2 regions of the Massilimicrobiota sp. An80 genome follow, and region 2 is predicted to be linked to the other one. Evidence: riboswitches for the same ligand, from Rfam matches in the RefSeq annotation. Region 2 holds a riboswitch; the other holds the start of a gene.
The links. A riboswitch is a leader RNA that binds a small molecule or an ion and turns the genes downstream of it on or off. The one in region 2 is predicted to bind lysine.

Region 1: it holds a riboswitch for lysine, as region 2 does, so the genes downstream of both, B5G32_RS08765 (ACT domain-containing protein) here and B5G32_RS04985 (transporter substrate-binding domain-containing protein) in region 2, are expected to answer to the same signal.

Annotation. Positions count from the first base shown of each region.
Region 1 covers NZ_NFHI01000028.1:29,301-33,723, reverse strand. Annotated here, with positions in the region: gene B5G32_RS08775 (BglG family transcription antiterminator) at 1-171, opposite strand, end outside; gene B5G32_RS08770 (metallophosphoesterase) at 242-1,228, opposite strand; lysine riboswitch at 1,395-1,564, shown strand; gene B5G32_RS08765 (ACT domain-containing protein) at 1,621-2,079, shown strand; gene dapA (4-hydroxy-tetrahydrodipicolinate synthase) at 2,090-2,986, shown strand; gene dapB (4-hydroxy-tetrahydrodipicolinate reductase) at 2,988-3,731, shown strand; gene lysA (diaminopimelate decarboxylase) at 3,744-4,423, shown strand, end outside.
Region 2 covers NZ_NFHI01000012.1:27,140-31,562, forward strand. Annotated here, with positions in the region: gene lgt (prolipoprotein diacylglyceryl transferase) at 1-747, shown strand, start outside; gene B5G32_RS04980 (GTP pyrophosphokinase) at 837-1,898, shown strand; lysine riboswitch at 1,990-2,159, shown strand; gene B5G32_RS04985 (transporter substrate-binding domain-containing protein) at 2,224-3,051, shown strand; gene B5G32_RS04990 (amino acid ABC transporter permease) at 3,055-3,777, shown strand; gene B5G32_RS04995 (amino acid ABC transporter ATP-binding protein) at 3,786-4,423, shown strand, end outside.

The sequences.
Region 1 (4,423 bases), on a different contig from region 2:
TGGAATATAAGTTCCATTGATTTCTCTAGAAATACATAAAGAAAGATGAATAATTAAGTTATCAAAAGAAACATCAGATATTTCAATAGTGTGATCTTGAATAACCTTTCTCACAATATTTTCAATGATTTCTTTTCTATTTTCAAATTGACTGTCTAATTCTATAACCATAATACCTGTACCTCGCTTTTCATATGATATATTATTTGAATTCAAAAGTCTACCATAAAAAAATTTTTTCTTAAAATGAAACATATACTTCAACATATTCACAATTTGTCATAAATCTTATAGGAAATCCCCATGAACCATAACCACTGGAAACAATTAATGAATGATGATCTTGTACCAATAAACCATAATCATTATCATAAAGCAAATTGGTAATGACATTTCCAGGAAAAATCTGTCCAGCATGTGTATGACCAGAAAGCTGAATATCAGCATATTTTTGATTTTCTTTATATCGACCAGGGTTGTGATCTAAAACAATGGTTGGTAGTGAACTATCCATATTTTCACAAATTGTATCTATGGAAGTTGAAGAATGTAAACTGACATCTTCTCGTCCTATTATATTAAACAGTCCATCAATACATACAAATTTTTCATTTAAATAAGTGATTTTGTATTTTTGATAAAGTTTTTGACTAGATAGAGAAATGTATTTTTCATGGTTACCATCAACTGCATAAATACCATATTTGCAATGAGCAGCAGATAATATTTTTAATGTTTGTTCGATATAGTCTTGAGGAGAATTTTCATCAAATATATCACCACCCAAACAAATGAGGTCATATTGATTTTGATTTAATGTATCAACAAGATTTTTGATTTGTTGAGGGCTTGTTCCACTACCAATATGAATATCACTTATAAAGGCTATTTTTAATGATGAAAGAGTCGTATTTTTAGGAATAGTGACATGGTAATCTGTGATCTCTTTATGAAAATGAGAGCTATATCCTAAACCAGTTATAGAAATAGATACAAGTAAAAGACATATTATAAAAAAAGAATGATGTTTATGATGAATGATATGACACCATAAATGATATAAACCAATCCATATAAAAAAACAAAAAGAGCATAGGATATAAAAATTTATTATATTGTTCCAAACAAACCATAAAGAGGATGTTGGTTGAAAAATGACTTCTATAAGAAGTGTTATGATGGCTATAAGTGTTAAAATAGATAAAGTATAACGCCAACTTTTTTTCATATGTTCAAATATACGAAGAAAATACAGAAAAGGTGTTATAATAAGAAATAGGGATAGGAGTGTATAAAATATAATCATCATAAAAACCTCTTTTCTTTTTTTACAAGTATAACATAATTGAACAAAAAATAAAGGTTGCTTTCAATGAAGTCATATGATAGTATTAAAAAAAGATAGAGGTGCAAGAGTTAAGAGTTCTTTTATCAATAGATGCAACTAAAAAGAAGGAGGAACGATTGCCGAAGGGATAATTATTTGCATGTGATTATTGCCTGGGGGTATAGAGAATATCTATATCACTGTCACTTTGTAATGAAGTGGTGTGCTATTGCCTTAATAAAATAATATTTATTATTGCAATGGTACCATTGCAATTTTTTATTTTAAAGAAGGTGGAAATATTGAAATTGATTGAATCAGATCATCATATTATTCAAGTTAAATTCATGAATGTAGAAAAGAATTCATTATTTGTTGGAGATATTTTTCAAACCATTTCTTCAATGAATGTCAATATAGATATGATTTCTGAAGTGATGTTAGAAGATGAAATGCGTATTGATTTTACATGTAGTCAAGATGATCAGAAAAATTTAGATCGTGCTTTATCGTTAATAAGATCAAAACATCCACGTATGCAAATTTATCAAAATAGACAAGTTGCGAAAATTAAACTGGAAAGTCATGAAATGAAAGATGAAGTAGGTGTTGCTGCAATGTTATTTACATTATTAGGGAAACATCAAATTCCTTTACTTCAAGTCACAACATCAGAAGTATCTATTTCATGTGTGATTCCATTGGAATATGTTGATTTAGCTTTGTCAGAAATTCAAAATGAATATAAATAGGAGGAAAATTATGGAACCAATTTTTGAAGGAAGTGCAGTTGCGCTTGTATTACCAATGTTAGATGATGGAAGTATTGATTATGATGGCTTTAAAAGACAAGTGCAAAGAATGATTGATGGTGGAGTACAAGCTCTTTTAGTGAATGGAACAACTGGAGAAACACCAACAATTCATATTGATGAAGAATTTGAATTAACAAAGATTGTCATGGAAATGACAAAAGGAACAGGTGTGAAAGTGATTGCGGGAGCTGGTTCAAATGATACAGAAACAGCTTTGAAAAAAGCAAAGTTTGCAAAAGAAGTTGGCGCAGATGCTATTTTAGTTGTAACACCTTATTATAATAAGACAAGTCAAAGAGGTTTAATTGATCATTATACTTATATTGCAGATCGTGTTGATATTCCAATGATTATATATAATGTACCAGGTCGTACAGGAATGAATATTGCAGTAGATACAGTTGTAGAACTTGCTAAACATAGAAATATTAAGGCTATGAAAGATGCAACTGATAATATTGCTTATGCTATGGATGTTTTAACACACACAAAAGACTTAGATTTTGATATGTATAGTGGTTGTGATGATAATATTTTACCGTTTATTGCTGCGGGAGGAAAAGGGGTCATTTCTGTTTTATCTAATCTTTATCCAAGAGAAACAGAAAAATTTGCTCAAGCTGTGCTACATGGTGATATGGATTTAGCTAGACAAATGGCATATGATTTCCATGATGTCAGCAAATATTTATTTATTGATGTCAATCCAATTATGCCTAAGGCTGCACTGAAAAAAATGGGTGTATGTGGTGAAATGGTCAGAAGACCATTAATCCCAACAACAGAAAAAAATAAACAATTATTATTTGATGCTATGGAAAGATTTGAAAAGAAGGGCTATTAATATGAATGTATTGGTTTATGGTTTTGGTTTAATGGGTAAAAAAGTAACGCAAGCAGTGAGAGATAACGCCCAAATGAATTTAGTTGGTGTTGTTTCTCCTGTCTTTGATGCGAAAATTGATGAAAAAATGTATGCATCTTTAAATGAAGTTCATGAAAAAGTAGATGCTATTATTGATTTTTCGCATCCAGATAATTTAAATGATATTTTAAAATTTGGTGTTAGAAATCATTGTGCACTTGTTCTAGCAACTACAGGATATAGTGAACAACAAATTTTACATATTGAAGAAGCATCTTCACAAATTCCTATTTTTCAATCATATAACACATCTTTTGGTGTTTCTATGTTAACAAAGATTGTCAAAGAAGTAGCGAAAGAATTTTATGAAAATGGATATGATATTGAAATTATTGAAAAACATCATAATCAAAAAATTGATGCACCAAGTGGAACAGCTAAACTTTTATATGATGTGATTCATGAAGATATTGAAGAGACAAAAGAAGTTTATGATCGTTCTACTGTTCATCATAAACGTGAAAGAAATGAAGTTGGTATTCAATCTGTGCGTGCTGGAACAATTTTTGGTGAACATAGTGTTTTATTTGCGGGACATGATGAAATTATTGAAGTCAAACATACAGCTTTATCAAAAGAAGTTTTTGTACAAGGGGCTATTTCAGCATGTTTGAAGATTGCTGATAAAGAAAATGGTTTATTTAGTTTAAAGAATTTATATTAAAGGGGAAGAACAATGGTTTTACAGACACAGTTTGCTCAAATTAGGGATCGTAGTTTATATATTGATGATGTCAATGCAATGGATTTAGTTAAAAAATATGGAACGCCACTTTATGTTATGAGTGAAGGACATATAAGACATCAATTTGAAGAATTAAAAACAAAGTTTTTAGATAAGTATGATAATGTTTTGCCATTATTTGCTTCAAAGTCATTTAGTTGTTTAGAGATATATAAAATTGCCAGTGAATATGGTATTGGTATTGACTGTGTGAGTGCAGGAGAGATTTCTATTGCCTTAAAAGCTGGTTTTGATCCTCATAAAATTTATTTCCATGGAAATAATAAACTTCCATCTGAAATAGATTATGCGATAGCTCATGATGTTGATCATTTTGTGATTGATAATTTTTATGAGATAGAATTAATTGAAAAAATAGCAACTCAATACGATAAAACCATTTATGCAACTGTAAGAGTTGTGCCAGAAATTAAAGCTGGTGGACATGGATATATTCAAACTGGACATAAAGATACAAAATTTGGTTTCAGTGCTAGAAATGGCATTTATTTAAAAGCTATCCAACAAATTGCCGATTCTACACATATTGAATTTGAAGGTATACATTGCCATATTGGTTCACAGGTTTTTGATTTATATGCTTATATCAGTGCTATGCATCGTTTTGTACG
Region 2 (4,423 bases):
GCGGTTTGTATTCTCACAGGTGCATGTATTGCATATTTTTTAGGGCAATACCGTTTTAAACAATTAGGGTATTCTAAAGATATTTTATCCGATTATTTCTTTGCAGTCTTATTGATTGGTATTGTCGGTGCTAGAATCTGGTATGTTATTTTTACCTTTGATGAAATGTATGCTTCTCAACCATTAGAGATTTTTGCTATTTGGCATGGCGGTTTAGCTATTCAAGGTGGAATCTTTGCAGGACTGATTTATAGTTATTATTTCTTTAAAAAGCATGATATTCCATTATTACTGGCTGGTGATGCCATTATGCCTGGCGTATTGATTGCCCAGGCGCTTGGAAGATGGGGAAACTTTTTCAATCATGAAGCATATGGAGGAGAAGTTAGCTTATCATTTTTACAGTCTTTGCATCTTCCACAATTCATTATTGATAATATGTATATGAATGGGGTATATCATCATCCTACATTTTTATATGAATCAATGGGAAATATAATGGCTTTTTTGCTTATTGTGTTTGTGATTAGAAGATTTCAAAAACACCAGGGTGTTCAATTCTTTAGTTATTTCCTATTCTATGGTTTAGTGCGTTTCCCAGTTGAAGGATTACGTACAGATAGTCTTATGTTTGGACCAATTCGTATGGCTCAATTGATTTCAATTGCTTTTATTATAGCTGGTCTTATTGGAATCATTTATGTTCATTTAAAAGGAAAAGAAGTCCATTACATTGATATGAGTTAAATGTGGTATATAGCCACATTTTTTTCTTATGTGTTTTGTTCATGAATATTTCATATAAGGAGCGTATAATGAAAATATGAGGTGATTTTATGCATAACTCTGCAAAGAAAATTATTAAACAATATCATGATAATCAGGACGTTTATCGTTCTTTGAAACATGATATTGAAGATATTTTTACACGTATTATTGATACCCATCATTTTCGTATTTCTAATATGGCGATTAGGATTAAAAGCGAAGGCGCATTAATGAAAAAAATCACATATAAGAATAAATATACGGACATTCGTCAAATTACAGATGTTGTGGCTTGTCGTATTATTACTTTATTTGAAAATGATGTTGATCGTATTTATGATTGTGTAAAAGAAAATTTTGATATTGTAGAATATAATGATAAAAGAAAGAAAAATTATGATGATCGTATTGACTTTGGTTATAATTCTTTGCATCTGTTAATTAAATTTAATGATGAAAGATGTCAATTGATTGAGTATTCTGCGTATAAAGATATTATTTTTGAATTACAGATTCGTACGACATTACAACATTCATGGGCAGAAATAGAACATGGGCTAGGATACAAATCACAGTATGAAATTCCTAAGGATATTCGTAGACGATTAACACGTCTTTCAGCATCATTAGAATTGTTAGATGAAGAATTTGTACAGATTGCAAGAGAAGTCGATGAATATAATAAGGGTATTGTGCATATTGAAAAAGTTTTAAAAACAGATATCAATGCCAATTCATTGGCACAATATGTCAATACATCACCACGCATTAATAATATTTTAGAAAAATTGCATACAGAATTTCAATTTCAGTTTGAAAGAGATTCAGAACTGATTTCACAATCTCGACTGGTTCAAAGATTCCATTATATGGGATATACGTATATTAATGAATTGGATGATTTTGTAGAAAATCATATGAAAGAGATTGAATGGATTTCACGTGAACGTATTGAAAACAATAAAGAAAATCAAAAGATTAATATTTATAATGTTTTGGTTTGGATTTCACTTGTTATGTTAGCAAATGAAGGATCAGCAGATCCAGAAGATATCTTTACCAAAGAAAGTATTGAACGATTACAGACGTTAAAAGGAATTATTGAAGAAAAACAGATGACTGTATCTTAAAAAAATCAGCAGGAATTCATATTTTTTTGTGAAAAAATGTGAAAAAAGTTGACAAGACATGAAAAAGAGTATAGCATAAAGAACGTAAAATAAAAGAATTAGAGGCAGCAGTGTATCAGAGTACCATTTGGAGTTGGCAAACGAAGAAGAATGGGAAAGGTAATCATTGCCGAAAGATAGATATTGGCAAATCTCTATCTTGGGGTTATGGGAAATACTCATAACACTCCTTCATGAAAATGAAGAGGCGCTATTAATATGGTCATTAAAGTCGTGTTAATAGCACGGCTTTTATTTTATGTGTATATAGAAAGAGAGGGTTTATATGAAAAAATTAGGAAAAGTTTTAGTGGCTATGGCTATGGCAATGACTTTATTTGGATGTGGTGGTGGTGAACAGGCATCAGCCAATAAAGATCAGTTTGTTGTGGGAATGGAATGTTCTTATGCACCATTTAACTGGCAGACAAGTCAGGAAAGTGATACAACAGTATCATTAGGTAATGCTGGATATGCAGATGGATATGATGTACAGATTGCCAAAAGAATTGCGGATGATTTAGGAAAAGAACTTGTGATTAAGAAAATATCATGGGATGGATTAACAGTGGCTTTGGAATCTGGTGAAATTGATGCCATTATTGCTGGAATGACAGCGAATGAAACAAGAGAAGAAGGTATTGATTTTACAACACCATATTACGATAGCGAAGGTATGATTATGATTGTACGTAAAGATGGTGAAGAAGCAAAGTTTACAGATATCCAACAATTCAGTGGTAAAAATGTTGTTGGGCAAAAAGGAACAAACTATGATGATGTTATTGATCAGATCAAAGGTGTTCATCATGCTACAGCAAAAGCCACTTATCCTGAAATGGTTGTTGCTTTACAACAGGGAGATGTTGATGGAATCACTGCAGAAATGGCTGTTGCTGAAGGTGTTGTTGCAGCCAATAAAGATTTAACAATTGTACATTTTGATGAAGGAAAAGGTTTTGAATGTGATACAACAGTATCTATTGGTTTAAAAGAAGGAACAAGAGATAGTGAATTCTTTAAACAGGTACAGGCATCTTTAGATAAGATTACGGTAGATGAAAGAAAACAACTGATGACTGAAGCTGTTGATAGACAGCCAGCAGGAGAATAATTTATGAGTATTGATTTTGCAAAAGCATGGGAAATATTTGTTGAAAATATGTCTCTGTTCAGTTACGGTATTCAAATTACTTTATTATATGCTGTTGTAGGAACTGTTTGTGGTTTTCTTATAGGGTTAGTTGTAGGTGGTATAAGAGCTATTGAAATCAATGATTATGATTCATCAGTCAGTCGTCTATTCAAACGCTTAGGAAAATGGATTACAGGTTTTTATATCTGGGTATTTAGAGGAACACCTATGATGGTACAGGCTATGTTTTTATATTATTTATTAAAGCCTGCTTTCAATTGGACTCCTTTAGTTGCTGGATTGTTTATTATCTCTATTAATACAGGAGCATATATGGCTGAAATCATTCGTGCAGGTATTCAATCTGTTGATGCAGGACAGAGTGAAGCTGCAAAGAGTTTAGGAATGACAACAAGCCAGACACTTATATCAGTGATTTTTCCACAAGCTATTAAAAATACATTTCCATCAATTGGGAACCAGTTGATTGTTAATATCAAAGACAGTTCTATGCTGAATGTTATTTCTGTAACAGAATTATATTTTCAGACGACATCTGTGGCAGGATCAAATATGAAATATATTGAATGTTTCTTGGTTGCTGCAATCATTTATTTATTTTTAACAACAATCAGTACCTTTATTTTAAATTATATCGAAAAAAGATTGAATTCTGAAAAACAAAGCAAGGACTTTTGCAGTTAGGAGATATTATGGATACAATTATTCAAGTACAACATTTAAAAAAGAGATTTAAGCAATTAGAAGTTTTGCATGATATCAATTTTGATATACATAAAGGTGAAGTTGTGACAATTATTGGTTCAAGTGGAAGTGGAAAATCAACATTATTACGTTGTATTAACTTATTAGAAAGATTAGATGATGGACATATTTTATATCATGATCAGGATATTTTAGATCGTCACTTCAATGTGAATCAATATCGTTCTAAAGTTGGTATGGTGTTTCAGGGATTTAATCTATTCAACAATTTAACAGTATTAGAAAACTGTATGATTGGACAAATCAAGGTTTTAAAAAGAAATAAAGAAGAAGCAAAACAAATGGCTTTCAAATATTTAGAAAAAGTGGGTATGAGTGCTTTTGCAAATAAAAGCAGTGTACAATTATCAGGTGGGCAAAAACAAAGGGTTGCTATCGCAAGAGCGTTATGTATGAGTCCTGAAGTTTTGCTTTTTGATGAACCAACAAGTGCATTGGATCCAGAAATGGTTGGCGATGTTTTGAATATTATGAAAGAACTCGCTGATGAAGGTTTGACAATGATTGTTGTCACTCATGAAATGGAATTTGCGAAAGATGTATCAACACGTGTTGTTTTCATGGA